3 regions of the Zymomonas mobilis subsp. mobilis ATCC 10988 genome follow, and region 3 is predicted to be linked to each of the others. Evidence: predicted binding sites of a transcription regulator. Region 3 holds the regulator's gene; each other region holds the start of a gene.

The links. Region 3 encodes LexA, which represses DNA repair genes until DNA is damaged. Its sites were predicted from a motif close to GTTCCNCNCTTGTTCT; they were not measured.
Region 1: the regulator LexA is predicted to act here: its motif matches at 3,611-3,626, upstream of uvrA (excinuclease ABC subunit UvrA).
Region 2: the regulator LexA is predicted to act here: its motif matches at 8,165-8,180, upstream of ZMOB_RS05095 (formate--tetrahydrofolate ligase).

Annotation. Positions count from the first base shown of each region.
Region 1 covers NC_017262.1:1,774,629-1,785,271, forward strand. The annotation lists gene ZMOB_RS08030 (sulfite exporter TauE/SafE family protein) at 1-635, shown strand, start outside; gene uvrA (excinuclease ABC subunit UvrA) at 691-3,531, opposite strand; gene ZMOB_RS08040 (hypothetical protein) at 3,689-4,096, opposite strand; gene bfr (bacterioferritin) at 4,118-4,591, opposite strand; gene recF (DNA replication/repair protein RecF) at 4,706-5,836, shown strand; gene gyrB (DNA topoisomerase (ATP-hydrolyzing) subunit B) at 5,979-8,417, shown strand; gene ZMOB_RS08060 (DNA-deoxyinosine glycosylase) at 8,848-9,339, shown strand; gene ZMOB_RS08065 (putative quinol monooxygenase) at 9,387-9,683, opposite strand; rRNA gene ZMOB_RS08070 (16S ribosomal RNA) at 10,311-10,643, shown strand, end outside.
Region 2 covers NC_017262.1:1,152,279-1,162,921, reverse strand. The annotation lists gene tpiA (triose-phosphate isomerase) at 166-915, shown strand; gene secG (preprotein translocase subunit SecG) at 1,164-1,523, shown strand; gene pyrG (CTP synthase) at 1,662-3,296, shown strand; gene proS (proline--tRNA ligase) at 3,785-5,116, shown strand; gene ZMOB_RS05115 (lipoprotein-releasing ABC transporter permease subunit) at 5,113-6,363, shown strand; gene ZMOB_RS05110 (ABC transporter ATP-binding protein) at 6,356-7,054, shown strand; gene ZMOB_RS05105 (Lrp/AsnC family transcriptional regulator) at 7,051-7,545, opposite strand; gene ZMOB_RS05100 (2Fe-2S iron-sulfur cluster-binding protein) at 7,671-7,988, opposite strand; gene ZMOB_RS05095 (formate--tetrahydrofolate ligase) at 8,418-10,091, shown strand; gene der (ribosome biogenesis GTPase Der) at 10,155-10,643, opposite strand, start outside.
Region 3 covers NC_017262.1:744,942-755,584, forward strand. The annotation lists gene ZMOB_RS03295 (NAD(P)H-binding protein) at 1-700, shown strand, start outside; gene ZMOB_RS03300 (cation efflux transmembrane domain-containing protein) at 704-1,336, opposite strand; gene ZMOB_RS03305 (MerR family transcriptional regulator) at 1,403-1,834, shown strand; gene ZMOB_RS03310 (methyl-accepting chemotaxis protein) at 1,893-3,785, opposite strand; gene ZMOB_RS03315 (anthranilate synthase component II) at 4,778-5,362, shown strand; gene trpD (anthranilate phosphoribosyltransferase) at 5,389-6,414, shown strand; gene lexA (transcriptional repressor LexA) at 6,580-7,233, shown strand; gene prfB (peptide chain release factor 2) at 7,286-8,413, opposite strand; gene ZMOB_RS03335 (penicillin-binding protein 1A) at 8,524-10,643, opposite strand, start outside.

The DNA of each region.
Region 1 (10,643 bases), 990 kb from region 3:
CCGCCTTAGGAACTAATAAATTCCAATCGGCTATTGGTGAATTCTCTGCTGCCTTACACTTTTGGAAAAGCCGTCATCTCAAATTACGACCATTATATTTGTCTTTATTCTCGACGGTCATCGCTTCTGCCTTGGGAACAATTCTACTTCAAATTTGCGACGAAAAAAGGCTTAATAAAATTGTCCCATGGCTTCTTCTATCGGTTTTTCTTTATTATATTTTTTCTCCGACCTCTTATTCCCAGCCCGAGAAAGAAAGCCTTCCCGAAAATCCAAAATTACTGCCCTGTCTTGGCGGGGCTGTCGGATTCTATAACGGTTTTTTCGGGCCAGGTACAGGCGCGATCTGGACAATTATCTTGAATCATATCTACAGATTACGTCTGAATATCGCGACAATGTATGCAAAACCGTTAAATATCGCAGGCAATGTCACGGCACTGACTATCTTTATAGGGGGTGGCAAAGTAAACTATTTCGCCGCTTTAATGATGGGTATCGGGTCTTTTCTGGGCGGCCAAATAGGGGCTTATTTGGTCATTTATAAAAGCTCTAAATTGTTACGGCTGTTATTTCTAACAATTATGTTGGTTTCTGTGACTTTCAGCTTTCTCAAATATTACAATCATCTTTAAGTCTGAAAGACAAATCAGGGTCAGCTTCTAAAAAACTGACCCTAATCTTGACCGCCTATTTGGGTTGAAGCATCCGTTTTAAATAATGGCCAGTATAGCTTCCCTCAGTCTCGGCCACTTTTTCTGGCGTGCCAGCCGCAATAATCTGACCGCCACCAGTGCCACCTTCGGGACCCAGATCAATTAGCCAATCAGCTGTCTTAATGACATCCAGATTATGCTCGATCACGACAATGCTATTTCCTTGATCGACTAGGGCATTCAGAACTTCCAGCAATTTTCGGACATCTTCAAAATGAAGACCCGTGGTTGGTTCATCAAGAATATACAGCGTTCGCCCTGTTGCCCTTTTTGACAATTCTTTTGCCAATTTAACGCGTTGCGCCTCACCGCCTGATAAAGTCGTCGCTTGCTGACCAACCTTGATATAGCCCAAACCAACACGGGCAAGCATTGCCATCTTGTCACGGATAGAAGGCACCGCTTCAAAAAATTCTGCTGCCTGATCGACCGTCATATTCAAAACATCGGCAATAGATTGGCCTTTGAATTTGACCTCCTGCGTTTCGCGATTATAGCGCGCACCATGACAGACATCACAGGTGACATAAACATCCGGCAAGAAATGCATTTCGATCTTTTTGACGCCATCACCTTGGCAAGCCTCACAACGCCCGCCCTTGACGTTAAAACTAAAACGACCGGCTTTATAACCGCGGGCTTGAGCCTCCGGTAATTTGGCAAACCATTCCCGAATAGCGGTAAACGCACCGGTATAGGTTGCCGGATTGGAACGGGGCGTGCGCCCAATAGGTGATTGGTCAATATCAATCACCTTGTCGAGATGCTCCAATCCCGAAATAGATTTATAGTCACCACTAATCAGCCGCGCACCATTCAATTCTCTGGCCGCCGCCGTATAAAGCGTATCCAAAATCAGGCTGGATTTACCGGAGCCTGAAACCCCCGTGACACAGGTAAAAGTCCCCAAGGGAATAGATGCCGTCACATTTTGAAGGTTATTGGCGGTCGCTCCTTTAATGGTCAGCTTTTTACCATTCCCCTTGCGACGTTTATCGGGAACTGCAATTTCCCGCCGCCCTGAAAGATACGCCCCGGTCAAACTATTAGGACAATCAATAATATCCTGTGGCGAACCGGCGGCAATCACTTTACCACCCATCACCCCCGCACCGGGGCCCATATCGACGACATAATCGGCAAGACGAATAGCATCTTCATCATGCTCGACAACCAGAACTGAATTGCCCAAATCGCGCAATCGCTTCAAGGTTTCAAGCAAGCGATCATTATCACGCTGATGTAAACCGATAGAGGGTTCATCCAACACATATAAAACACCGGACAAACCGGAACCGATCTGACTAGCGAGACGGATGCGCTGACTTTCACCACCAGAAAGTGTGCCGGAAGAGCGGTCGAGGCTCAAATAATCCAGCCCGACATTATCGAGGAATCCCAGCCTTTCGATAATCTCTTTCAAAATGCGTTCAGCAATTTGATTTTGTGCTTCCGTCAGCTTTTCGGGTAACTGTCTGAAAAATTCCAAAGCTGGCTTGACGGTCATCTTGGTCACATCAGAAATATTATGATGGTCAATCAGAACGGCCAAGGCTTCCGGCCTTAATCTCGCACCATGACAGACTTCACAGGGCGCTGCCGATTGATAACGTCCAATATCTTCGCGAATGGTTTCGCTATCAGTCGTTACCAGCCGCCTTTCCAAATTGCGGATCACACCTTCAAAGGCTTTTTCAACCTCATAAATCTGATTACCTTCAGAAAAGCGCAAAGGAATAACTTCGCCTTCACTCCCGTAAAGAATGACATTCTGAATTTTTTCAGGGAGCTTCTTCCAAGGCGTTTCCAACGAGAAATCATAATAACGCGCCAGACTGGATAAAATCTGCATATAATAAGGGCTGGGCGGCGTGCTTCTCGCCCAAGGCATCAAAGCCCCCTTTGCCAAAGAAAGGGATTCATTCGGCACAATCAACCGCACATCAAAATAAGGCTTTTCGCCCAACCCATCACAAGCAGGGCAGGCACCCTGTGGCGCGTTAAAAGAGAAAAGGCGTGGCTCGATTTCAGGAATGGTAAAACCTGATACCGGACAAGAAAAATGCTCGGAAAAAAGCATCGGCTCGAAACGGCCTTCATCGGCTGGCTCGGCAATCGCAATCCCGTCCGCCAATTTTAATGCGGTTTCAAGCGATTGCGCCAAACGGGTTTCCAGCCCTTCTTTGATAACCAGACGATCAACCACAACCTCAATGTCATGCTTGCGTTTCTTGTCAATTTTTGGTGCTTCTTCGATCAGATAATATTCACCATCAATCCGAAGTCGTGAAAAGCCTGCTTTCTGCCATTCGGCCATTTCTTTGCGATATTCGCCTTTTCGTCCTCTGACGACCGGAGCCAATAAATGCAAACGGCTCCCTTCCGGCAAAGCCATCACCCGATCAACCATCTGACTGACGGTCTGCGCGGTAATAGGCAATCCCGTTGCCGGAGAATAAGGAATCCCGACCCGCGCCCATAACAGCCGCATGTAATCATAAATCTCGGTGACTGTGGCGACCGTCGAACGCGGATTTTTGCTGGTCGTTTTCTGTTCGATAGAAATCGCTGGCGATAAACCCTCAATATGATCGACATCCGGCTTTTGCATCATTTCCAAAAATTGGCGAGCATAAGCGGACAGGGATTCGACATAACGCCGCTGTCCTTCGGCATAGATAGTATCAAAAGCGAGGCTGGATTTACCCGACCCCGACAAGCCGGTCATGACGACAAGTTTATTGCGCGGAATATCAATCGAAACATTTTTGAGATTATGTTCGCGTGCGCCGCGAATAGAAATAGTCGAAAGCATAACAGGCAAAAATCCTATCTTTCAGAAAATGGGTCTGGTGATGCGGGGCTATCAATCAGGGCGAGGAAAAGAGATGGATATTCCCCCTTTGTTCTACAAGAGGCTATCCAAAAACGGCAAGGCAAGGGACTTTGAAATCGGCAGAAATGTCATTCTGCTACCGTTCATAGCCATTATAGCGATAAGCGCCATCCCAGCGATTGGACGGATATAAAAGCTGCCTATCCAGATGATTATAGCTGTGATTATAGCGCATAGGATTATGATTATAGGGATTATAACGATGGTTATAGCCCATTGACCCATAACGCGGCACATAGCCAGACCAGCCATAATGACGGATATAGCCGGAATGATCATAACCTCTGACATAACCAGATGAATAACCGTTTCGGATATATCCCGACCGCCCATAATGGCCATAGTGATATCCATGGGGATAAGCCATGGCCGCAACCGAAAGCGTCAAGGCAAGAAGCCCTATTCCAGCCCAGAAAAGATTTTTTCCCATAAGATGACTTCTTCTTTCATAACAGGCGGCGGCATAGCTGCCATGACAAGACATGGCAGCTATTTTTCCGATAAATCAGGCTGGATCAGAATTCTGCTGAATATAGCGTTCCAATCCCATCAGCTCGATCAGATTAAGCTGAGTATTCAGGAAATCGATATGGGCTTCTTCGGCGATCAAAATTTTGACGAACAGATCGCGGGATACAAAATCATGCGTTGATTCTGCATAGGCGATGGCTACTTTCAAATCGCTGACCGCTTTTTTCTCAAGCCGCAAGTCCGTATTCAAAACCGCAGGCACGTCTTCACTAGCGGTAATAGCTTCATAACGCTGCAAGTTAGGCAGGCCGCCAAGATAAAAAATCCGCTCGATCAAAGCATCGGCATGGCCTCTTTCTTCAAGAGATTCTTCGGATTCTTTTCTGGCAAGAACCGAAACGCCCCAATGTTCTAAACTGCGGGCATGGAGAAAATATTGATTGATGACCGTCAATTCATTGGTAAGTTGGCGGTTAAGATGTTCGATTATTTTAGGATCTGCGCTCATTGATGGGTGCCTTTCGCTCTTCAGCTTTTATTAGCCTAGCATTAAAACTTTATTATAAAAAATTAACTTTCCCAATATCATTATCATATAATTCTATCGGAACGGGGCATTACTGTGTTTATATCCGGCCTTTCTCTCCATGATTTCCGGTCACACCAGCAAATACGATTACAGGCCGAAGCTGGGCTGGTAATCCTGACCGGTGAAAATGGTGTCGGTAAAACAAACATTTTAGAAGCGATTTCGTTGCTTTCTCCGGGGCGAGGATTTCGCGGCAGCCCTTTACCTGATCTTGTCCGGCGCGAAGGCGAGGGCGGTTTTGCGATTTCGGCCAAACTGCATCCACTGGAATCCTCAGGCCGAATTGATCCCGTAACCATTGGTATCGGGCTTGCACCTCGGGCATCCTCGCGTCAGGTGCGCGTTAATGGCGTGACGACTTCGGCTAATGCCTTATCGGAATGGCTGGCGATATTATGGCTTACCCCTGCAATGGACAGATTGTTTCAGGAAGGTGCTTCTTCGCGCCGCCGTTTTCTAGATCGGCTGACATTGACGATTTTTCCGTCTCATGCCCGACATTACAGCCGTTATGAAGCGGCGATGCGACAACGGAACAAGCTGCTTTCCGATGAAAAAGGCTATGATCCTCTTTGGTTAGACGGCTTGGAACAGATTATGGCGGAACAGGCGACCCATATTCTTTTGGCACGGCGGCAGCTTGTGGATTTACTATCCGAAGAAATTGCCAAACAGGAAGACGGCCTTTTCGCCAAAGCGGATCTGGCTTTGGAAGAAGGTGTTGATAGCCGCGATCTTGTGACTCATAATTCCGAAGAGATCATGCCGCTTTTGCAAAATATCTGGCAAAAAAGCCGGACAAGCGATGCCGCCATTGGTCGGACATTGCAAGGCGTTCATCGCGCAGATCTAAAGGTCACCCATCATGCCAAAGCCATGCCTGCTGCCCAAAGCTCGACAGGCGAGCAAAAAGCCCTGTTACTTGGGCTTGTGTTGGCTCAAGTTAATCTGATTACCGAAAAAAATGGCCAGCCGCCGGTTCTGTTACTGGATGAGGTTGCGGCGCATCTTGACCCGTCCCGTCGGGCGATTTTATTTGATATTTTGCGATCAAAAGGCGGCCAAGTCTGGATGACCGGTACCGAACCTTCTCTCTTTGAAACCGCAGGGGAGGCCGCCTGCTATTTTCAGCTTGATAAGGGCGAAATTATCTCCGCTTTCTGAAAAAGAGAACCGACTGACTGTATAAAAGGGGATATAAAGATCCGCGCTCTTTTTACCGCTTCCTCCGATAATGTAATATTTCCTTTAAAATCAGGCGGCTTTTGCTTGGGTTATTGGCAACATCCCGCTATAAGTTAAGACTATGGCAACATCAAAACAGCATGACGATTATGATGCAGGATCTATCAAGGTTCTGCGGGGGCTGGATGCCGTTCGCAAACGGCCTGGTATGTATATTGGTGATACGGATGACGGATCGGGTCTGCACCATATGGTGTTCGAAGTTTCCGATAACGCCATTGACGAAGCCTTGGCCGGTTACTGCGATCTGGTAAAAATCGCGATTTATGACGATGGTTCGGTCTCGGTTGAAGATAACGGACGCGGTATTCCAACCGGTATTCATCCCGAAGAAGGCGTTTCGGCAGCTGAAGTCATCATGACCCAGCTTCACGCCGGTGGTAAATTCGATAATAACGCGAATAGTAACGCTTATAAGGTCTCCGGCGGTTTGCACGGCGTGGGCGTTTCCGTGGTGAACGCGCTTAGTGATTATCTTGAATTGACCGTTTGGCGCGATGGACAAGAACACCGGATGCGTTTCGAGCATGGTGTTGCCGTTGAACCGTTACAGGTCGTCGGCGCTTCCGATAAAAGAGGCACGCGGGTTCGCTTCCATCCTTCTGCCGAAACCTTCAAAATTACCGAATTCAATTTTGAAAAGCTGGAACATCGTTACCGCGAATTGGCCTTTTTGAATTCCGGTGTCCGGTTGCAATTAACCGACAAGCGCACCGATCCTGAAAAAACGGTCGAATTATTCTATGAAGGCGGTATCGCTGCTTTTGTGAAATGGCTTGATCGGGCAAAAACAGCGTTAATTCCCGAACCTGTCGCTATTCATGGCGACCGCGATGATGTGATGATTGATGTCGCTCTGGAATGGAACGACAGCTATTATGAACAGGTTCTTTGCTTTACCAACAACATTCCGCAGCGTGACGGCGGTACCCATTTGGCAGCATTCCGCGCTGCTTTGACGCGCACCTTAAACAATTATGCCGATAAATCCGGTCTTTTGAAAAAAGAAAAAGTCCAGCTTACCGGCGATGACATGCGAGAAGGGCTGACTGCAATCATTTCGGTCAAGCTGCCAGACCCGAAATTTTCTAGCCAGACCAAAGATAAACTGGTTTCTTCCGAGGTTCGGCAACCTCTCGAAAGCCTGATGGCCGATAAGATGGCAGAATGGCTGGAAGAAAATCCGGCACATGCCAAGGTCATTATCCAAAAAATCATCGATGCGGCGGCGGCACGTGAAGCTGCCAAGCGCGCTCGTGAATTGACCCGCCGTAAAGGCGTGATGGATATCGCTTCCTTACCGGGGAAATTGGCGGATTGTCAGGAACGTGACCCGACCAAATCCGAAATCTTCATCGTTGAGGGAGATTCCGCAGGTGGCTCCGCCAAGCAGGGGCGTAATCGTCATAATCAGGCCATTTTGCCGCTCAAAGGTAAAATCCTGAATACCGAACGCTCTCGCCTTGATCGGATGCTTTCATCGAAAGAAGTCGGCACGCTTATTCAGGCGCTAGGCACCGGTATCCGCGACGAATTTAATATTGCAAAGCTGCGTTATCATAAAATCGTCATCATGACGGATGCCGATGTTGACGGTGCGCATATTAGAACGTTGCTTTTGACCTTCTTCTATCGCCACATGCCAGAAATTATCGAAAACGGGCATCTTTACATTGCGCAGCCGCCTTTGTTTAAAGTGGCGAAAAACCGTTCCGAGGTCTATCTCAAGGACGAAGCCGCACTTGATAACTATCTGATGGATGCCGGTGTTGCCAGCATGATGCTGCATACCGATAACGGCGATCGTTCCGGTAACGATCTTCATCAGATGGTAGAACATGCCCGCCGGACGCGACTTCTTATGAATTACGTCCCGAACCGCTATTATGCGCCTTTGATTGAAACAGCGGCGTTGGCAGGGGCTTTCCAAAGCGATATCGCGGATGAAAAACGCCAAGATATCTTGAAACAGGTCGCTGAAATTCTGACCCGTTCCGATAGCGAAAGCGATGCCCGCTGGTCGGTTGAATTTATCCCCGAAGGCTTCCTGTTCCGACGCTTATGGCGTGGGGTCACCGATGCCCATACATTGGATTGGAACTTCATTCAGTCATCAGAAGCCGCTAAGCTGCATCAACTGGCACAGGAACAGGCAGAAAGCTATATTTCTGCCCATCCGGCACGGTTAGTCACTCTGGCTGCACAGATGGATGAAGAGGCCGGTCAGGATATCTATCGTCCTTCACAGCTTTTTGAAGCCATTCTGGCAGTCGGTAGCAAAGGCCTTTCGATTTCCCGCTATAAAGGTTTGGGTGAAATGAACCCCGAACAGCTTTGGGAAACCACGTTAGACCCTGCCAACCGTTCGATGCTGAAAGTCGAAGTGGAACAGGCCGATGTCGCTGATGAAATCTTCTCGCGTCTGATGGGCGATGTGGTGGAACCACGCCGTGACTTCATTCAGCAGAATGCGTTATCAGTCGCCAATCTCGACGTTTAAAAACGGTTACTGGGCTTTAGCTGACTTGTAAAAGGCGTCTTCATAGCCTTAAAAACAGAAAAACCGGCCTGATTTTTCAGGTCGGTTTTTTATTACTTTAATTTCGATTATAGCGCGGAGTTTAGAAAGAACGACGCGCTTGAGTTTCGCAAATTCAAAGCTACCCTGACATTATCTAACTCTCAATTCTTATCTCACCGCTATAATTTTACCCCAGAAAACCGTTCTTTTGATGAATTAGGCCATCAAAATAAAGTCGCCTTTCAAAATCTTCTAAGCGCATTACCTACTAAAAATCTAAAATCACTATAAAGGCCAAGCCTGCAGCTTTCCTATAAAAACCATTCTTACCTTTAGGATCTGGCTGTCCCGTTCTATCATTAGACTTTCATTCTACGTCAAAAAAGGGGAGGGAGTATTGGCTGATCCAATGCTGCGTTGTTTTGCTCCGGTAACAAATATCAATAGCCGTCTCTTGATTTTAGGAAGCCTACCGGGGGTCGCCTCTCTTGAAAAAGCGCAATATTATGGTCATCCACGCAACCAATTCTGGCGGCTAATGAGCGATATTATCGGAGAGGATATAGATTCCGCAGCCTACCCCGAAAGGCTTGAAGGGTTACTACGCCATCATATTGGTCTTTGGGATGTCATCGGCACAGCCAAAAGGCAAGGCAGTCTCGATAGTAATATTAAAGAAGTTAGCCCCAATCCTCTGGGGGATTTGATCGGGAAACTACCCAACCTCAAAGCGCTCGCCTTTAATGGTCAAAAGGCCGCCCAATTAGGCATCAAAGAATTACAAAAAATAGGCGCAAAGCTACCTTATTACATTCTGCCGTCCTCTAGTCCGGCACATGCGGTTGCTTATGATGTGAAGAAAGCCGCTTGGATCAAATTACAAGAAATCATTTCAAACTGACTTCAAGCAGTGCCTTTTGAAAGAAAGACACTGCTTGAATAGCTGGATTACTGCGAAATACATTCGAGGAAAGTCACATCCAGCCCTTCGCTGATGGGCTGCAAGTCTTTGACCAGCTGTTGAAAATGGGGCGTTCCGCCATGCTTGCCGATAGCGGCATTATCAGCCCAGCGTTCGATAAAGACAAAATGCCCTTTGCGCTGAAGGTCTTTATGAACATCATATTTGATATTCCCTTCTTCCGCACGGGCAGGCGGCACTGCGGCTTTAATGATTTTCTCAACTTCGGCTTCGTGACCGGCCTTAGCCTGAACCGAAGCCACAATATCAATGGCAGTAGACATTCTATTTTCCTTTATAAAAGGACAGATCACATCGTCCTTGTTCCAAATATAAGGGATAGAAGGCAGAAATCAGCCTTGGAAGAAGGTTTTTTCCTCATTTTAGCCTTCAGGTTTTTTGCGAGGGGTAGGTTTTGTGGTTTGCTTTTAGTTTTTAGGTTTGTGTCGGTGCTAGTTTTGTGGGGATTTTTGTGAAAAAAGCGTTATAAAACAGGTAGTTATAAGAAAGTTTACAAAAATATGAATTTTTTGCTTGCAAGGTTTGGTTTAAATGCATAGAAGGCCTTCACACCGACGGGGCGCACCGCTAAACGGAACGCTCTTAAGGAGAAAATCTTCATGAATTTGAAGGAATTCAAACTTCTTGGTTGACTAAGGTTAGTCAAGGGGTTAAGAGGATTTTTCGCTATTTGACATTGTAAGAATGAGTGAAGGGACATGTGGACGGCGGAGCTGTTCGGTTTGTCTGGCTGACTTAGGTTGGTTAGAGTTTACGGATAGCACCTTAAGTCGTTCATATGTCTAGATTGTAGATATTAAATTATCTGCAGTTTGTGCAAGAACGCCTTAGTCAAAAAGCTCAAGGCTGTTTAGTTGCTGATTTAGGTTGGTGATTAGATGGTAAGAAGTGAACTTGAGAGTTTGATTCTGGCTCAGAACGAACGCTGGCGGCATGCTTAACACATGCAAGTCGAACGAAGGCTTCGGCCTTAGTGGCGCACGGGTGCGTAACGCGTGGGAATCTGCCTTCAGGTACGGAATAACTAGGGGAAACTCGAGCTAATACCGTATGACATCGAGAGATCAAAGATTTATCGCCTGAAGATGAGCCCGCGTTGGATTAGCTAGTTGGTAGGGTAAAAGCTTACCAAGGCGACGATCCATAGCTGGTCTGAGAGGATGATCAGCCACACTGGGACTGAGACACGGCCCAGACTCCTACGGGAGGCAGCAGTGGGGAAT
Region 2 (10,643 bases), 410 kb from region 3:
AAATATTCAAGGCATTACCTTTTTGCTAGAAAGGTTATTAACTGTGACGACAAAAATTGAAATTGTCAGCACGTTTTTTATTTACCTCATTTATTCCATCACGGCATAAGCCTGTTTTAAGAAGACAATGATTGTAGATATAAGGCGATATGAAGGAATAGGCTCATGACAATACGCAAGCTCATCGCCGGCAATTGGAAAATGAACGGTTCTTTAGGCATGTTGCACGAACTGGACGGGATCGCCAAGGCAACCTTTAACCATCCAGAACTTGATGTTGTGATTTGTCCATCCTTCACGCTGATAGCGCCCGCTATTGTGCGGCAACCCGATATGACCTTCGGGGCGCAAGATTGCCATTATGATGAAAGTGGTTCGCATACCGGCTGTGTTTCGGCACCGATGCTCCGTGAAGTCGGTGCAAGTTATGTCATCGTTGGCCATAGCGAAAGACGTATTGAACAGAATGAAACCAATGAAGAGATCCGGGCAAAAACGACAACGGCGATAGCCAATGGCCTTGTGACGATTGTCTGTATTGGCGAGTCCCGTGCTGCCCACGCATCGGGTCAGGCTTTGCCTATTATCGGGGCGCAGCTGGATGGCTGTATTCCGCCCGATGCCACCAGCGATAATCTAGTTGTTGCCTATGAACCCATCTGGGCTATCGGAACGGGTAATACCCCACCGCCTGAAAGCATTGCCGAAATGCATGCCTCGATTCGTGACCGCTTGTGCTTGTTATTGGGAAGCGAAGGGAAGAAGGTCCGCATCTTATATGGAGGCTCTGTTACCGGCAAAAATGCCGAAGAATTGATGGCCATTCCAGATGTCAATGGAACTCTTGTCGGTGGCGCCAGCCTTACCGCAGAACAATTTGTTCCTATCATTGAAGCTGGGGGACGTTTGGCCTAGCCGCAACCTGTTTACCTCGCCTCTCGAATTATCTGCGGCAGAAGGCTATGGATAGTTGAAGAAAACGCGCCCTTTCGCTAGAGCTTGTTTCAGTCTCTATATTGACAGTCTTGGATACTGAATCCCAGAAAGCCCGTTTTCAATAACCGGATAGCCTGACCTAACGTGTTGTCAGCTTATTGAAGATGGTTTTCGGCCATTCGGCACCATCACTGACAGCATTATTTTTGCCGGAGAATACTTTCCTGATGTTGTTTACTATTCTTATAGTCGTTCAGGCCTTGGTCGCAGCGGCGCTTGTCACTGTTATTCTGATGCAACAGTCAGAAGGCAGCGGAATAACCGGTGGCTCAAATCCGGGTGGATTGATGTCAGCCAGCGGGGCAGCCAATTTTTTGACCCGTGCGACGGGGGCTCTGGCCGTCTTGTTTGTTGTTTTGTCTATCGCACTTGCCGCCTTGGCTAGTGTTCAGAATACAGCGCCTCAGATTGATACTTCACTCGCGCATAAACCGGTAGCACAGCAAACAGCGCCCGCCCAACCAGCACAGCCGAAGCCTTCTTCGGTGCCTTTGGCAGATCAACCGGCGACTACTCCGCATCAATAATATTGAACTGGTAGAAAGTTAAAAGGCTGCAACAGCGGTTATTTAACGCTTCTGCCAGTGATGAATTTTTCGTTATCGATAAATTTTTATATTCTTCGCTTGCTTTTTTATCCCTCTCAGTTTTAGGCATTTACTCCCATGGCGCGGTTTATATTTATCACCGGCGGTGTGGTGTCATCCCTTGGCAAAGGTCTGATGGCGGCCAGTTTAGCTGCTTTGTTACAGGAACGAGGCTTTAGAGTCCGTATCCGTAAATTCGATCCTTATCTTAATGTCGATCCGGGCACGATGAGCCCCTATCAGCATGGTGAAGTTTATGTCACCGATGATGGTGCTGAAACGGATCTTGATCTTGGACATTACGAAAGATTTTCCGGCGTACCTTCTCGTCGTTCTGATAATATCACCTCTGGACGTATTTATCAGAATATCATCGCCAAAGAACGGCGCGGCGACTATTTAGGGGCAACGGTTCAGGTCATCCCACATGTCACCGATGCGATCAAAGATTTCGCACGTGACGATACAGATGATCTTGATTTTGTCTTATGTGAAATCGGTGGCACGGTCGGGGATATTGAATCCTTGCCTTTCATCGAAGCCATCCGGCAATTAAAAAATGACCTCGGTCGGGGTAATGTGGTTTTTGTGCATCTTACCTTGGTGCCTTACATCGCAGCGGCTGGAGAGTTAAAAACCAAACCGACACAGCATAGTGTCCGTGATCTGACCAGCTTTGGTATCCAACCCGATGTTTTGGTTTGTCGCACCGAACATCCTTTGCCGGATAGCGAAAGATCAAAAATCGCTCTTTTCTGTAATGTCCCGAAAGAAGCGGTTATTCCGGCTTTGGATGCTAAAAGCATTTATGATGTGCCGCTGCATTATCATGCAGAAGGTCTGGATAAAGCTGTTTTGTCAGCTTTTGGCCTCAATATTGAGACGCCCCTTGATCTGCATCGCTGGAAAGAAATTTCCGATCGTCTGGCGAACCCAGAAGGCGAAGTGACCATTGGTGTTGTCGGGAAATATGTCGGCTTACAGGATGCCTATAAATCTTTGCATGAAGCCTTGGTTCATGGTGGCATTGCCAATCGGGTAAAGGTCAATATTGTTTGGCTTGATGCTGAAATGTTTGAAGGCAATAATCCCGAAGCCGCAGAAGCCCTTTCCTCCCTCCATGCTATTTTGGTTCCGGGCGGATTCGGAGAACGCGGATCAGAAGGTAAAATTGCGGCTGTCAAATTTGCTCGCGAACACAAAGTGCCTTTCTTTGGTATTTGCCTCGGTATGCAGATGGCTTGCATCGAAGGCGCGCGGAATACCGCTGGCCTTAAAAAGGCCTCCAGTAGTGAATTTGGTCCGTCAGAAGAACCGGTTATCGGCCTGATTACCGAATGGGAACGCGATGGCGAACGCGAAGAGCGTGCGGCGGATGGTGACCTTGGTGGAACGATGCGTTTGGGTGCCTATCCGGCCGTTTTAAAAGCAGGCAGTCAGGTTGCCGAAATTTATAATAGTCGGGAAATTACTGAACGGCATCGTCATCGTTACGAAGTCAATATTCATTATAAAGAGCCTTTGGAAAAAGGCGGTCTGGTCTTTTCAGGTATGTCGCCTGATGGATTGCTTCCTGAAATTGTGGAGCGGCCAGATCATCCATGGTTTATTGGTGTTCAATTCCATCCGGAATTAAAATCCAAACCTTTTGATCCGCATCCTCTCTTTTCTGATTTTGTTGCAGCGGCCTTGAAACAAAGCCGCCTGGTTTAAGAAAAGCAAAAGGCCATCAAAAAATTGATGGCCTTTTTTGCATAAAAAAACGCCCGGGTAAAAACCCGGGCGTCTCGCGTGACGGTAAGCGTCAACCCCCTTGCTCGACATATAGTCTTTTGATTACTTCCCCCCGAAAGAATCATAAAAAGACTTTAGTCTTTTAGACCAATCCCCCTTGAATTAAGGCCTGTATTGAAGGCTATGCGACTTCTGCGATCTTGTCATCGTGCTTTTCATGTCTGTGCTAAAATGGGCGAGAAATGTGTTATAGATGCAACATTAGTTGCGAACCACTCTCTCATTTTTGTCTTGTAAGAAAAACGGCTACCAAAATCCCCCTATCCCGTTCTTTTGATAAAAACTTCTTTTGTATTTTTTTCATCATTAAAGTTGATTGAAAAAGAAAAAGTTCAGTTGCAGCAACGGGTTCTGACATTTACAAGCATTAAAAATAACCTTTTTATGACAGATGAAGTTTTTATCCTATGCGCTTATCCCGTTATTTTCTTCCTGTGATGAAAGAAACGCCGGCTGATGCCCAGATTATCAGCCACAAACTCATGCTAAGAGCTGGTATGATTCGCCAGACGGCTGCCGGTATTTATGCATGGCTTCCCTTGGGACTGCGGGTTTTGCGCCGGATTGAAAAAATTATCCGCGAAGAACAAGCTCGGGCTGGGGCGCTTGAATTATTGATGCCGACGCTTCAAACGGCTGATCTGTGGCGTGAATCTGGCCGGTATGATGCTTATGGCCCTGAAATGCTGCGTATCAAGGACAGACATAATCGCGAATTACTGTATGGTCCGACCAACGAAGAAATGATTACTGCACTTATTCGCGATAATCTGCAAAGCTATCGCGATCTGCCGCGCATTTTCTATCATATTCAATGGAAATTCCGCGATGAAGTCCGCCCACGTTTCGGTGTGATGCGTGGCCGCGAATTCCTGATGAAAGATGCTTACAGCTTCGATATCGATGAAACGGCTGGTCGTCACAATTATAACCGGATGTTCGTCGCTTATTTGAACAGCTTTTCACGCCTTGGGTTAAGAGCTATCCCGATGCAGGCTGATACTGGGCCTATCGGTGGTGATTTATCGCACGAATTTATCGTTCTTGCTCCAAATGGCGAAAGCGATGTTTTCTATCATAGCAATTGGGAACAGCCGACCCGCCATATCGAAGCTGATTTCGATGATCCCAAAGCCCTTCAAAGTATCGTTAACGATCATATCTCTGATTATGCCGCTACAGATGAAAAGCGTGATCCTTTAAGAGAAGCACAAGCAGGCGACAAATTGCGCCAGTCGCGCGGTATCGAAGTCGGCCATATTTTCTTCTTTGGCACAAAATATTCAAAACCGATGGGATTCACCCTCCCCGGCCCCGATGGAAAACCAATTCCGATCCAGATGGGCAGCTATGGCATTGGTATTTCCCGCCTTTTGGGTGCCATTATCGAAGCCAGCCATGACGATAACGGCATTATCTGGCCAGAGGCCGTCGCCCCTTATCATGTCGGTCTTATCAATCTTAGAATTGATGACGAAAATTGTCGGGCGATTGCGGATTCTCTCTATCAACGTTTGGAAGCCGCAGGCATTGATACCCTTTACGATGACCGTAACGAAAGAGGCGGTGCCAAATTTGCTACCATGGATCTGATCGGTCTGCCTTGGCAGGTTGTTATTGGCCCCAAAGGTGCTGAAAAAGGCGTTGTCGAGTTGAAAAACCGCGCAAGTGGTGAAAAGCAGACTATTTCTGTTGAAGATGCCTTCAATCTTCTTACGGCAGGTCATCAGCAACGATGATTCTTTCCGCCTATGAACGAATAATAGCCAGAAGATACCTTTTACCGGGCAAGGGCGAAGCGTTCATATTTTTGGTGGCCTCTATTAGCCTTTTGGCTGTTACTTTAGGGGTCGCCGCTCTCATCATTGTGATGAGCGTCATGAACGGGTTCAGGGCGGAATTATTTGATAAAATCGTAGGCATTAACGGCCATGCCGTGATTCAAGGCTATAATGGCGAGCTTGCGAATTGGCGACCTATCCTTGAAGCCACAAGAAAGACGCCGGGTGTAACCAGTGCCATTCCTCTTATTGAACAACCTCTGATGGCGACCCATGCGGGTCGTGTTGAAGGCGTTTTATTAAGGGGGATGGCTTTAAACGACGTTAATAATAACAATCTCATCCGTTCAAATATTCGAGAAGGTCATCTCAACGAATTAAAAGCGGGTTCAAACAATGTTATTATAGGTATTCGGTTAGCTGAACAGCTTGGTATCCATGCGGGCGATGATATCAGTCTTATATCCCCCGCAGGACAAACAACACCCTTTGGGACAGTGCCAAGGATTGTGTCTTACAGGGTCGCTGCGATATTTGAAGTCGGTGTGTATGATTACGATAAAGCCTTCGTGATTATGCCGCTTTCTGATGCACAGACCCTGCTGATGATGAATGATACGGTTGGTATTATCGAGATTAAAACCAATAACGCCGATCGTGTAGGACAAATACTCGATCCGTTAAAAGACAGAGTCGCCAATGTCGGGGTCTTACAGGATTGGCGCAATATGAATGCCAGCCTGTTTCAGGCGTTATCCGTTGAACGCGTCGTGATGTTCTGGATTTTGGCTCTGATTATTCTCGTGGCCGCATTCAATATCTTGTCTTCTCTGATTATGCTGGTTCGCGCCAAAAACAGAGATATCGCTATTCTAAGGACAATGGGTGCCTCCCGCATCGCCATGCTGAAAATCTTTATGGCGGTGGGATTAGCCATCGGCAGCTTGGGAACCTTGGCAGGTGTTATCCTAGCCTTTGTGATCCTTTATTTCCGTCAGCCCTTGGTCAATGCCATTCAATATTTCAGCGGCCAGAATTTATGGGACCCTTCGATCCGCATTATTACCGAACTTCCGGCGCGGGTCGATCTGATTGAGGTCATTGGCATCATTGCCTTGTCTATTGGTTCCAGCTTCCTCTTTACGCTTTATCCTGCATGGAAGGCCGCCAGCACTGATCCGGTTGAGGTCTTGCGCTATGAATAGCCCGCTATCCTATAATAATGTTATTGAAGTAACCGATCTTCAAAGAGCATTCAAACAGGGCGAACATGAAATCCAGATTTTGCGCGGGATTGATCTGATCGTCAGGCGAGGTGAAATTTTAGCGCTTTTGGGACCTTCTGGGGCAGGGAAATCGACTTTTCTGCAAGCGATTGGTCTTCTGGAAAATGGATTTACAGGCTCCATCAATATTCTGGGGCAGGAAATCGGCTCTTTGAATGATAAAGAGCGCACTGCTATTCGGCGCGATCATCTTGGTTTTGTGTACCAATTTCATCACTTGCTGCCTGATTTTTCAGCTTTAGAAAATGTGATGCTTCCCCAACTCATTCAGGGAAAATCTTCGCATCAGGCTAAAGAGCACGCCCATTTTTTGCTCAACTCTTTAAAACTGGAAGAACGTCTAAAACATTACCCTTCCCAACTATCAGGGGGTGAGCAACAACGGGTAGCCGTGGCACGCGCTTTAGCCAATCGTCCAGCCTTGGTTCTAGCCGATGAACCTACAGGCAATCTCGATGAAGCTACCGGTGATATTGTGCTGCATGAATTTTTAAGACTAGTGCGCCGCCAAGGTTCTGCCGCTATCATAGCGACCCATAATATGGCTATGGCTCGCAAGATGGATAGGATCGTTACCTTACATGACGGCCGTCTAATCGAAGAATATTAGACTTTGCGCTCTGCCTTATCTGAAGTTTCTGGCAAAGGCAGAATTGTGCTATGTTTTAGTTCTTCCATGGAAAAAATAGCACTTACATCCGTCAGCTTCACACGGCTGACCAGCTTTTTATAAAGACGATCATATTCACTAATGCTCGCGACCTGTAACTTCAAAAGATAGTCAATGTCCCCTGCCAAACGATAAAACTCTATCACTTCCGGCGATTCATTGACGATTTGCAGAAAGTTATCCAACCAATCTTGGGAATGTTCCGCACAGCGGATACAGACGAACACTGTAATACCAAGCCCGATTTTCTGGGGATCAAGCAAAGTGACGCGATTTTTGATAACACCATCCGCTTCTAAAAGCCGGATACGACGCCAACATGCATTCGCTGACAGACCTGTTTTCTCTGATAATTCAGCCATAGTCGCAGTGGCATCATGCTGAAGCAGGTCTAAAATTTTGATATCAAAATCATCCAGCTTTCTGATCATAATTAGGTATTTTTCCCAGAAAATTTCATTTTTTGTTTAAAAATTTATAATATCAAGCATCTGAATCTGCAATTTTTTTAAAATTCTGCCCTTCACAAAAAACTGATCACTGTCGAATGAAATTACTAGAGATCCAGAACTAAACGGGCAGAACGGGCGCGCGAACAACAAATAGCGATTTCTTTATTCTGGGCTTTTTCTTCTTCTGACTGGATATGGTCACGATGATCAGCTTCCCCCGAGACCAATCCGACCATGCAAGCCCCGCAAACGCCCTCTTCACAGGCGATGACCGTTTCGATACCTGCTTTTTCCAAGGCATCTGCAATTGTTTGGTCAGATGTAACCGGAATAACTTCACCGCTAGATGCTATCTCAATTTCGAAAGCCTCTTTTCCTTCACCAACAAAAGAGCCGGAATCCGGCAGTTTTTTGCTATCCATATTCCTTGATTTCCAACTGTAGAATTTAACTTAAGACTTCATGTATCGGTTAAAATCAGAACAACCTTACCCGACCTCAGAATAGAAAAGATCAGGCCTCATTCCTTTAAGGCTGTTACCGACATAGCGTATAATGAAGGATAATTTTCCGGCAACAGAGTTGATAAACCCAGCAGGTTCCAACCCTGTTTTATACAACTATGGCGGCTCTTATATTGGAGAAAAGGCGCTTATCCTATCTTAAAAAGATCAGCATAATATTTTTTCACCTTGTAATATAATTGTTTAATATTTTTGAAAAAAATATATCTAAAAAACCTTATTTCGTTATATATTTTATTGCCTTAAATAGCGGCTAAGAACAGATAGCTGTTATCTATCTTTTTACACTTCTCGCTAAATTTACTTTTGCTTTTGGAGAGAATTCATATGCTGAGCGATATCGAAATCGCTAGAGCCGCAACCTTAAAACCGATTACCGAGATTGCTGGCCGCCTGAATATTCCTGATGAATCTGTTTTGTCTTATGGGCATACCATCGCCAAGCTTGATGGGGAATATCTGAACAGCCTATCATCCAAACCTCGCGGTAAACTGGTTCTGGTAAGCGCCATTACCCCGACCCCTGCCGGTGAAGGTAAAACCACAACAACGGTTGGCCTTGGTGATGCTTTTAACCGGATCGGGAAAAAAGCTGTTATCTGTCTGCGTGAACCGTCTTTAGGTCCTTGCTTTGGCGTTAAAGGTGGGGCTGCCGGTGGTGGTTATGCACAGGTCGTTCCGATGGAACGCATCAATTTGCATTTCACGGGTGATTTTCATGCCATCACTTCCGCGCATGACCTTCTGGCCGCAATGATTGATAATCACGTCCATTGGGGCAATGAGCCTGTTATGGATCGTAACAGCATTACCTTCCGTCGGGTCATTGATATGAATGACCGGATGCTTCGGAATATGGTTATCGGTCTTGGTGGGAAGGCTAATGGCTATCCGCGCGAAGGTGGTTTCGATATCAGCGTTGCTTCGGAAGTTATGGCCATTCTTTGCCTTGCTTCAGATCTGAAAGATCTTCGTAGCCGTCTGGAAAGAATCATTATCGGTGAAGATAACGATCATAATCCAGTCGCAGCCGCCAAGATTAAAGCCGCTGGCGCAATGACAGCCCTTTTGAAAGATGCTTTACAGCCGAATCTTGTGCAGACCTTGGAAGGTAATCCTGCGCTTATTCATGGCGGGCCTTTCGCGAATATTGCTCATGGTTGTAACTCCCTGATTGCAACGAAAGCCGCGTTGTATCTTGGTGATATTGCGATTACCGAAGCTGGCTTTGGTGCTGACCTTGGTGCCGAAAAATTCTTCGACATCAAATGCCGTCAGGCCAATCTTGAACCGGATGCAGTCGTTCTGGTTGCCACAATCCGTGCATTGAAGATGCATGGTGGGGTTGCCTTGGCTGATTTGAAAAACGAGAATATTGCAGCGCTTGAAACCGGCTTTGCCAATCTCGCCCGTCATGCTGAAAATCTTGCCAAATTCGGTGTTAAAACGGTAGTCGCTATCAACCGCTTCCATAGCGATACTGAAGCTGAATTAGACAAACTTCAGGATCTTTGCGCCTCAATCGGTCTTGATTCTGCTGTCTGCACCCATTTCACTGATGGTGGTGCGGGTGCCGAAGATTTGGCTCGTAAATTGTCGGCTATCTTGGATGCACCGAAGGAAGATTCTTTCCGCCTTCTCTATCCTGACGAAATGCCGCTTTGGAAGAAGATCGAAACGATCGCCAAAGAAATCTATCGCGCAGGTGAAGTTGTGCCGCAGGGTGCCGTTCTCAAGAAACTGAAAAGTTTTGAAGAACAGGGCTTTGGTGATTTGCCCGTTTGTATTGCAAAAACGCAATCTTCCTTCTCGGCAGATCCGAAAGCCAAGAATGCGCCGACTGGCCATATCTTCCCGATTAGAGAAGTGCGCCTGAATGCCGGTGCTGGCTTCATTGTCGCTATTTCCGGTAATATCATGACGATGCCGGGCTTACCGCGTCATCCCGCCGCCGAAAATATCGATATCAATGAAGATAACGAAATTATCGGCCTCGCTTAATTTCGTTTCAAAACCAAGCTAGAAAAAAAGCTTCCTGATTTCTCAGGAAGCTTTTTTTTGATATTAATCGAATGGATTTTCGGGTGATCGGAAATGTAACCGAATAGGCACTGAACCAAAATCAAGATCAGACCGAAGGCTATTGATTAAATAGCGTTCATAACTGGTCGGTAATTGATCCACACGGGTTCCGAATAAAACAAACGTCGGAGGCCGTGTCTTGATCTGGGTTAAATAGCGTAATTTGATACGTTTACCGCCCGGTGCTGGGGGCGCATGATGCGCAATTGCACGGGTTAGCCAACGATTAAGTTGACCGGTCGAAACACGATGGCTCCATGCTTTTCTAGTCTCAAAAGCAGCTTTTAATAAAGGATCAACACCCCGTCCGGTCAATGCCGAAATCGTAATAAGTGGGACACCCTTGACCTGTGCCAGACCATCATTCAGCCCTTCCCTGATAGCCTGCAAAAAGGCTGACGGGTTTTCGACCATATCCCATTTATTGATAGCAATAATCAGACTGCGCCCTTCTTCAAGAACACGATCTGC
Region 3 (10,643 bases):
CAGGGAAGCCTTCGCGCATATCAATCTGACCGGCACAGAAAAACTTCTCGCAGCCACCAAGGCCGCCGGAATAAAACGCTTTATTCATGTCTCATCTTTGGCGGCCAGAGAAGCCGAACTCTCGGATTATGGCTGGTCAAAAGCCCAATCAGAAGAAAAGGTAAGATCCTCTGGGCTTGACTGGACGATTATCCGACCACCTGCCGTTTACGGTTCAGGGGATCGGGAAATGCTCGAGATGTTTAGAATGGCGGTCATGGGATTGATGATTATGCCGCCCAAAGGCAGGTTATCCCTGATTGCTGCCGATGACCTTTCGCGCCTTATCCTGACATTAGTCGATCGAGATATCAGCCAGCCAAGCTATCACCAACTTTATGAAGTTGATGACGGCCGCCCCGAAGGCTGGAGCCAAAATGAATTCGCCCAAGCCTTGGGACATGCCGTTGGGCGCCCTTCTATAAAGGTCGTCCATCTTCCTAAAAAATTGCTATCTTTTGCCTCCAAAGCAGAAGGCTGGCTGCATGGAAATCAAGCGCGGCTAACACAAGATCGCGTCCGTTATTTCTGCCATCCTGATTGGGTCATCAATCCGACTTTGAGACCCCCTACTACCCTTTGGGAGCCTCAAATCCCACTTGAAGAAGGATTGAACCAAACCGCTATCTGGTATCGCTCCCGTGGTTGGCTCAAAAGATAGCAGTTAGCAAACAGATAAAGATCGTAATTCCTTCAAAGCCATACGGATACTGACCCAAGCCCCCTGCAAAGCTAATAAAGCCATAATAAAGGCAACGGAATAGTCAGGCCAGCCTTTCACCCAATGAAACACGCCAAAGGCCGCTAATAAAACAGCACAATTACCGATCACATCATTCCGCGAACAAATCCACGCAGAATGCATATTGGCGTCCTCTGATCTGAACCGCCATAATAATAAAAATGAAACGACATTAACTAACAAGGCAACCGAACCGACAATACCCATGGTCGTCGCTTCTGGGACAATAGCATGCGCTATATGCCAAAGGGTAATAGCCAAGACCCATGCGCCTAACAGCCCCATAGTAGCGCCTTTTAGAACCGCCGCCCACGCGGTTACCCGCAGCGAATACCCTATAACCAGCAAACTAATGGCATAGTTAAGGGCATCCCCTAAAAAATCCAAAGCATCCCCTTGCAAAGAAGCCGATTTTGAAAAAAATCCGGTAGCAATCTCGGCTAAAAACATCATGCTATTAAGAATAAAAACAACCCATAAGGCCTTTTTATATCCCTCGGGTATAGCTTTCTTTGTTGAAAAATCAGGCTCGCAACAACATTTCCTACCCATCATATCTGCTCGTGTCATGAGGAATCAAGACAGCTAAAATGCAGTCTATAGTTACTATAGGGTCAAGCGATGAATACGGATTATTTCACGATCGGCAAATTAGCCAAAGAGACTGATACCAAAGTCGTTACGATCCGCTATTACGAATCTATTGGGCTGCTCCCTGCCCCGCTTCGCACAGGCCATAATTATAGACTTTATAACCGCGACCATTTTAAGAGATTATCTTTCATTCGCCGCTGCCGGTCATTGGGCTTCCCATTATCTCAAATTCGCGAGATTATCGCATTGACCGACCAACCCGATGAGGATTGTCAAAAAGTCGATAAAATCGCGCGCGGCCATTTAGATATCATCGAATCCAAAATTCAGGATTTAACCCAGCTCGCTTCCGAACTCAGGCAAAAAATAACCGCCTGTCAGGGCGGGACAATAGCACAATGCTGTATTCTCAAAAATTTATCAAAGCAGAATAAAACGCCCATAGAATCAACCTCATAAAAAAAACGGGTCGGTGATAAAACCGACCCGCTTGAGGATTAAGCGCTTTTTATTGGAATTAGAATTCTGACCAATCATCATCCGCCATAGGCTTAGGGGCCGGATTGGGTTTGGCTGCCGCTTTCGCCGGAGCAGATTTGGCGCTGCTTCTTGAGGCAGGCCGTGCCGCTGGCTTCTTCGGAGCGGAAGTTACCGCTGGCGTGCTGGCGAACTGCCGCGTATTCCCATTCCCCAGCTTAAACATGCTGACCTGTTCCATCATAGCGATGGTTTCATTGGCCAGATTACGGGCTGCCGCGGTTGATTCTTCAACCATCGCAGCGTTCTGCTGGGTCACGCCGTCCATTTCGGAAACAGCCGTGTTGACCTGTTTCAAACCAACAGCCTGTTCTTCCGCCATGGCAGCAGCTTCCGTTGCCCTCTTACCAAGTTCATGAACCTGACTGACAATGCGTTGCAGTGCCTGTCCAGTCTCATTCACGAGAACAACGCCGCCATCAACCTCGCCTGCGCTGGCCGTGATTTTTTCTTTCACATCCTTAGCGGCTTCAGCCGAACGCTGTGCCAAAGCCCGAACTTCCGAGGCCACAACCGCAAATCCCTTACCAGCATCACCGGCACGGGCGGCTTCAACACCAGCATTCAAAGCCAGCAAGTTTGTCTGGAAAGCAATGCCATCAATAATGCTGATGATCTGTGCGATTTCGTTGGAAGAGCTTTCGATTTTGGCCATAGCATCAATCGCTCTATGAACAATATCGCCGCTCTTTTCGGCTTCACCACGAACTTTATCTATCATTTGTTTAGCATCTTTGGCACCAACAGCCGCTTGATCGACGGTCTTAGAAATCTCTTCCATAGCAGCCGAAGTTTCTTCAAGGCTGGCAGCTTGCTGTTCCGTCCGCTGAGACAGATCATCAGAAGCCTGACGAATTTCACTTGCCCCATTCTGAATATTTTCAGCCGATTTTATAATCTGGGATACCGTCTGTTCTAAAATATTCAGGGAATCATTAAAGTTTTCCTGAATTTCCGAGAAAGAGCCAGACAAATTACCTCTAATCCGCGTTGTCAGATCACAATTACGCAGACCTTCCAAGGCCTCACCAATACCAGAGAACAGAGAATCCAACTCCATCTGCTTTTGCTTTTCAGCATTCCGCATCCGGTCACGGAATGTATTCAAAGTATCAAGCAAGGTGCCGATTTCATCTTCACGGGGATCAAGGGCAACCTTTACATCCATATTACCTTCGGCCAATTCAGCCAAAGCATTGGTAATAATACCCAAAGGCTGGACGACTGCCTTAATCATAATATTAGCGATTAACAGAGAAAGCAAAATAGCCAATATCGTCACAATAATCGTCAGGATACGAACATAATTATATGAATGCTCCATATCAGCGACTTTGTTGGCATTCGCCTGTTTTTCAACAGCCTGTAAATTACCAAGTGCTGAAGTCACCTGATCAAAAGCAGGAAGTTCTTTCCAGAAGAAATCGCGGCCTTCATTCGTTCGCCCCTGTTGAATCGCATCCAACGTGGCTTTATTTAAAATAGCATAATTCTGCCAGCTTGTTAAAAAGCGACGTGTCGCATCGAAAACATCCTGACTGGCTTCACTCTGCTCCAATGCGTGAATATTGTCTTCTATCCGGCTACGATAGACTGTCATTTCCTGACGGGCAGCCTGAATGGCCTGTGGGTCGGGAACCATAACATAACGTGTTTCAGCAGAACGATAATCAGCTGTTGCACGAGAAATATCGCTGACAGACTGTGCTCTGGCGCGCTGGGCGACACATAAATCTTTCGCGATTGATACAAATTTCCACTGGACACGAAGAGACCCAAATCCTCCTATAATTAACAGAAGAATAGGTAGGACCATAATGAAGTGTGCTTTGGTAGAAACTTTCAAATTTTTTATTAAATTTGAAATACCCATAAATTCACCGTTTTTTCAAAGGAGCAGGAAAGGCGTTATTTTATTCAAACGACATTTTTTAAATTTTATTTACTGAAAATTCCTATGCAAAGGCAGTCGGCCATCCGAACAACATCCCAAAGGGATGTTATTTTGACGAAGAGATTCAGTATTTAAATTTCGTGAAATTTTTATTAACTTTCTTGGTCTAGCTAAAATTTTGTTATTTTATATTCAGAAATATAGGGAGTAGCAACTACATCTGTATAAAATTGACAATAAAATATTCTTCTTAAGAAGAATTACGTTCTTACTGTAAATCATAATTTACTTCTATTTTTGGAAATAAAAATAGCGTTTTAGGAAAAACCTTCTATTTATTTGGATTGGCCAAAAATAAAATTATAAAAATAATATTTTATAATATATAAAATTATATTTTAAAAAAACTAAATTAAAAATAACTTAAAATTAAAATTGGCCGTTTTCTCTCTGTAAAAGCAATGAATAGGCACGCCCCACAACCAGACAGCAATCTTTTGTAAAAAAAAGAAGAATGCGCCCTACAAAGCACACATATCCAATCCCCTCATAAGAATAGAATATTTCAAGAATACAGGCTTAATCTCAAATATAAACCAGACCTTTTTTAAACAATTTAAAATTAAAAAATGTTTCAATAGCCATTAGACTAAAAAGAAAAATTAGTAGAAAGCATTTCAAAAGAACAAAAACTATTTTTAAATAAAAATTACTCCATAAAAATAAAAATGGAGATACACTGAACTCAATTTTACAAAGCATATGGGATTTTTATTTTTTACATTTCATTTTGAATAAAAAGACCTTGATCTCAAAATCAAGATACAGCGGTAAATCTTATTTACGCTTTTCATACTGTCAAAAAAATTTTCTTTTCCAATCACCAAGAGAAACAACAGAAGAACTATCCCTAGGATGGAAAAGCTGTGCTAAAAGAAGACAGTTTGTCCGTTTTAAAAAGTCTTTATAAGATGATCCTTGTCATTGATAATTACGATAGTTTCACATGGAATATTGTCCATTACCTACAGGAATTAGGCGCAACAATAGACGTCGTCCGCAATGATGCTCTAACGGTAGAAGAAGCCTTGGCAACCCATGCCCAAGCCTTTGTGATTTCTCCTGGCCCCAAAACGCCGAATGAAGCGGGCATTTCTCTTGATCTGGTCGCGGCCTGCGTCAAAAATAAACGTCCTCTTCTGGGTGTTTGTCTGGGGCATCAGGCTATCGGCCAATATTTTGGCGGCTCAGTCGTCCGAGCCGAACATTTAATGCATGGTAAGACCTCTTCTATCCACCATGATGATAGCGGCCTTTTTGCAGGCCTGCCCTCTCCACTGACAGCCACACGCTATCACTCTTTAGTCGTGGACAAGAAAAATTTTCCTTCCGAACTGGTCGTGAATGCATGGGATGAAGACGGCACTATCATGGGATTAAGGCATAAAAGCCTTCCGATCCACGGCTTACAATTCCATCCTGAAAGTATTGCCACCGATTTTGGGCATGAAATGCTTGGTAATTTCATCAAAATTGCGCAAGAAAATAATCAATAACGACGGCTGAATAGCAGGGCTTTTTTATGACATCCGTTCTTCCAGACCCGACCCGCCCCCTTAGCTTCGACGAAGCCAGAAAAACATTCGGAGAAATCCTTGATGGCTTCTATGATAAGGATGATCTTGCAGCTTTCCTTATCGCCATGTCTAAAAGAGGCGAAAGCGGTGCTGAAATTGCTGGCGCAGCCAAAGCTGCCATTGAAAGAATGGTCACAATCAAGGCACCGGAAGATACTATTGATGTTTGCGGGACGGGTGGCGATGGCCAAAACAGCCTGAATATTTCAACCGCCGTTTCTCTTGTCGTTGCCGCCACTCATATTCCCGTAGCCAAGCATGGAAACAGAGCCTCTTCCAGTATGGCAGGGGCTGCTGATACATTGGAGGCCTTGGGTGTCAAAATAGACCTTACTCCCAAGCAGGCAGAACACTGCCTGAAAGAAACCGGCATCACTTTTCTTTTTGCGCCAACCTATCATCCTGCCTTGGTCGAGCTTGCACCTTTGCGACGCAAAATAGGCCAGCCTACGATTTTCAATCTGATCGGGCCTCTCGCCAATCCCGCACAAGTCAGCCGTCAACTTATCGGCTTAGCCTCGCCGCGCTATTTTGATGCCTATAGCGAAGCTATTAGCCTCCTTGGTCTGGATACCGTTTTGCTGGTTTCCGGCGACGATCCCTTGGACGAGGTCTCAATCAGCAAAAGCAGCACCGCATTAATGATCCGTAAGAATGAAAATCCCAACAGTGGATTACCCGCAGGTCGGATACGGATAAAACCTGCCGATGTTAACCTTGATACCCACCCGATCAGCAGTATTCGGGGTGGTAATGCAGACTACAACGCCCAAGCCTTATTAGATCTCTTGGCAGGTAAAGCCTCGGCCTATCGCGATGCCGTTCTAATCAATGCAGCGGGCGCGCTGATTGTTGCTGAAAAATGCTGGGACTGGGATGACGGCGTTAATGTCGCCTCAAATGTCATAGATAGTGGACGTGCCAGTCAAGTTTTCGAGGCATGGAAGAAATTTTCCCAGAATCTCCGCTAAAATAGCCGCTAACGAATGGGGCAAAAGAACGGCTCATCTATTGACAGTTAGATGGATGTTTCCTACACGTTCTATATCTGTTCCAACAGAATCATGAAGCCTGTCTTATAAAAGATGAGGAAACACGCCCCTTCGTTAGCGGGCCTTTGACGGAAGATTGCGGCTATGCTGACGCGCAAGCAACATGATTTGCTTCTTTTTATCCACAACCGGCTCAGCGTATCAGGTATTTCACCTTCTTTTGAAGAAATGAAACTCGCCCTTGATCTCAAATCGAAATCAGGGATTCACCGCCTTATCAAGGCTCTGGAAGAGCGAGGCTTTATCCGCCGATTACCTAATCGCGCACGGGCATTGGAAGTGATCCGTTTGCCAGAAGATAAAACGGAAATTCAAAAAAAAATTTCTCGGGATTATACGCCCCCGAAAGCGGATAATGATGTTATCGAGATCCCGCTTCATGGCAGAATTGCTGCTGGTTTACCGATAGAAGCTCTGGAAGGCCAATCCCATCTGGCTGTCCCACCAAGCTATCTTGGAAGCGGTGCCCATTACGCCCTAGAGGTCGCCGGAGATTCCATGGTCGATGCCGGTATTTTTGATGGCGATTATATTATCGTTCGTCAAACCGATGAAGCTCATGAAGGTGAAATCGTGGTTGCCTTAATTGATAACAGCGATGCGACTTTAAAATATTTCCACCGTGAAGGTCGAATGGTTCGACTGGACCCTGCCAATCGTGCCTATGCACCGATGCGTTATGATGCCAGTAGAATTGGCATCCAAGGTCGGTTAGTGGGCTTATTACGGCGCTATTAAGTAAATCTTTTTAATAGCGGTTTTTGACAACCGCTATCAAAAATTTTGTTCTCTATTCTACATCTTCGACTTCAACGGTTTCGCCTGTAATCCGTTGCGCCAAAGCCGCAGCAATAAAGGCATCCAAATTACCATCCAGCACATCAGCCGGAGCCGTCGAAGTAATGCCAGTTCGTAAATCTTTTACCAGCTGATAAGGTTGCAAGACATAAGAACGGATCTGATGCCCCCATCCGATTTCACTCTTGGCAGCATAACCGGCACTGGCTTCAGCTTCACGAATTTGTAATTCGCGTTCATAAAGGCGCGCCTTCAACTGCTTCATCGCTTCGGCACGGTTCTTATGCTGGGAACGCTGGTTCTGGCAGGCAACGACAATACCCGTCGGCATATGGGTAATACGAACGGCAGAATCCGTCGTGTTCACATGCTGACCACCGGCACCCGATGAACGATAGGTATCAATTTTTAAATCTTTATCCAAAACTTCGATATCAATATCGTCATCTACCACAGGGTAAACAGCAACAGAAGCAAAGCTGGTGTGACGACGTGCGTTACTATCGAAAGGTGAAATGCGCACCAGACGATGCACCCCGTTTTCGGTCTTGGCATAGCCATAGGCACTTTCGCCTTTGACCAATAGGGTTGCTGATTTAATACCGGCCTGTTCTCCGGCATGATAGTCAACCAATTCGACCTTGAAGCCTTGGCGTTCAGCCCAACGCTGATACATCCGACTAAGCATTTCTGCCCAATCCTGACTTTCAGTGCCACCGGCTCCGGCATTGACTTCAATATAGGTATCATTGCCATCGGCTTCACCAGACAGCAAAGCTTTGACTTTGTCACGATCGGCGCGCTCAGCAAGGCTTTCCAGTGCAGAAATGGCATCCTGCACCATTTCCTCTTCACCTTCTGCCTCGGCCATCTCGATCAGCTCGATATTTTCCTGAAGCTCTGTCGCAATAGCACGCGTGGCCGCAATGGACTCATCCAAGCGTCCTCTTTCGCGCATCACTTCTTGCGCCGCGCGGGCATCATCCCAAAGGCTGGGGTCTTCGACGCGGGCGTTCAATTCATCCAGCCGCCGCAAGGCTCTATCCCAGTCGAGGAAGCGCCTAAGCAGCGCCAAAGATTCTTGAATATGGTCGACATGGGCTTGCGCTTCGGCGCGCATAATCATCCCTTTCTGAATGAGAAAACAGCCTATCAAACAAGGCCGATCAAAATACATTATTCGGATCAGACGATAAAAACTGACCAGCTAGGCTTCTAATAGATTTAACCTCACTTCTGCAAGCTACTGCGATCATTTGGATGCGGAAGATTAACAGGAGGAGCCACAGGCTGAGCTTTGACAGCCTCACTTTTATGGCTGTCATCGGTCGTATTATTGGGAACAGGCGTAACGGCTGCCGCAACAACCGCAGGTCGATAGAAACTCCGACGCGGCTCATTATCGGGTTTAAAAGCCTCCCATATAATCGGACTCATCGGATCGGCAGGATTGACGGGCGCAGAACCATAGATCCGCAAACCTGAATAGCGATCTATTTTTACCATATGAATATCAGGTGCCACCGGAAAAGGTTTCACAGGCATCTCTGTCATACTGCGCTGGGCAAATTGTTTAAAAATCGGGGCAGCTACAGTACCCCCTTGGGCGCTATGTCCCATCGAACGGGGACGATCATAACCGACATAAAGCCCTGCGACCAAATCCGCAGATCCGCCAACAAACCAGACATTGGTCGGCCCTGTCGAGGTGCCAGTCTTACCAAACATGGGACGCCCCAAATCCCGCAAGATCGCGGCAGTTCCTCGTTGAACAACCCCTTCTAAGATATGCAGCATCTGATAAGCCGTCATCGCATTGATCGCCTGCCCATTGGTATGATGCGGCCTCGGCATGGGTTGACCATCCCATTCTGGCAGATTGCATCCGCTGCATATCCGGTCATCCGATTTATAAATAACCTTCCCATTCCGATCTTGGACGTAATCAATCAAACTCGGATGCAAGCGCCGCCCTTGATTGGCTAACATCGAATAACCATTGGTGAGGCGCATAACAGTGGTATTGCCCGCGCCCAAAGCGATGCCCAATACCGGTGGATAAGGATGCCCCGGCGGATTGATTTCGGCTTTTTCGGCCATTTTGACGACATGCGCCATTCCTGTCTGGGCGGCCGCTCTCACCGTCATCAAATTTCGGGATTGCTCAACACCCCAACGCATTGTCTGGGGGCCCGAATAACCACCGGAAAAGTTACGAAAACATTTCATACCCAAACGAGCAGATTGATAGACGCAGAAAGGGCCATCAACAATGATAGAGGCCGGTGTCATACCGTGATCCAAAGCCGCTGAATAAACAAAAGGCTTAAAGGTGGATCCCGGTTGTCTTTCGGCTTGGGTGGCGCGGTTAAAATCCCCGTTCCGGTAGTCAAATCCTCCCTGCATTGCCATGACTCGGCCTGTATGGGGGTCTTCTACCACCATGCCGCCGGAAACAGCGGGAAGGCTACGTAATATCCAAAAATTGTCGATTTTCTTGACGATAATAATATCGCCTTCATGCAAAAACCGCCATGCCGAGGTTTCAGTATCATGGCGCGGCATCGCTGCCCCCCATGGATAAAGATAATCTTCCTGACCATCTTCAAAGCCAATTTTGGCGCGACCATTTTCTTTTTCTAGGATAACAGCCGCATACCAATCCGCATAACCGGTGCCGATATTGGCAGCGATCAGCCGTTCTTGCCACCCCTCACCTGGATCAATATTCCCGACGCGTCCATTCCAACCATGATCCCGTTCAAAACGAACAAAGCCATCCCTTAAGGCGGTTTCGGCGGATTCCTGAAGCGCAGGATCAAAAGAGGTTCTAACCCATAACCCACCGGAATAAACGTTATTCTCGCCGTCTTTGGCACTCTCGCCAAAACGGTTCACCAATTCCCGCCGCACTTCTTCAAGAAAATAGCCCCCCTTAACAGGAGCTTTAGCGATAATATGCGGCTTAATAACACCCAAAGGCGTTTGACTAGCCTCGGTATATTGAAAGGCAGTAATATAGCCATTCAACATCATCTGATGCAGGACATAAGCACGCCGTCCCAAAGCGCGCTCCATATAGCGTTCAGGGGTATAATTGGACGGTGCTTTTGGCAGAATGGCTAAAAAAGCCGCTTCCGGTAAAGACAGATCTTTCACTGTTTTTCCGAAATAGGCTTTAGCAGCGGCACTGACACCATAGGCATTCCGCCCTAAAAAAATCTGATTGAGATAAATTTCTAGAATCTGGCGCTTCGTTAACAGATGCTCGATCTGGAAAGCCAAAAGAGCTTCTTTGACTTTGCGGGTCGGGGAATATTCATCCCCTACCAATAAATTCTTGGCTACCT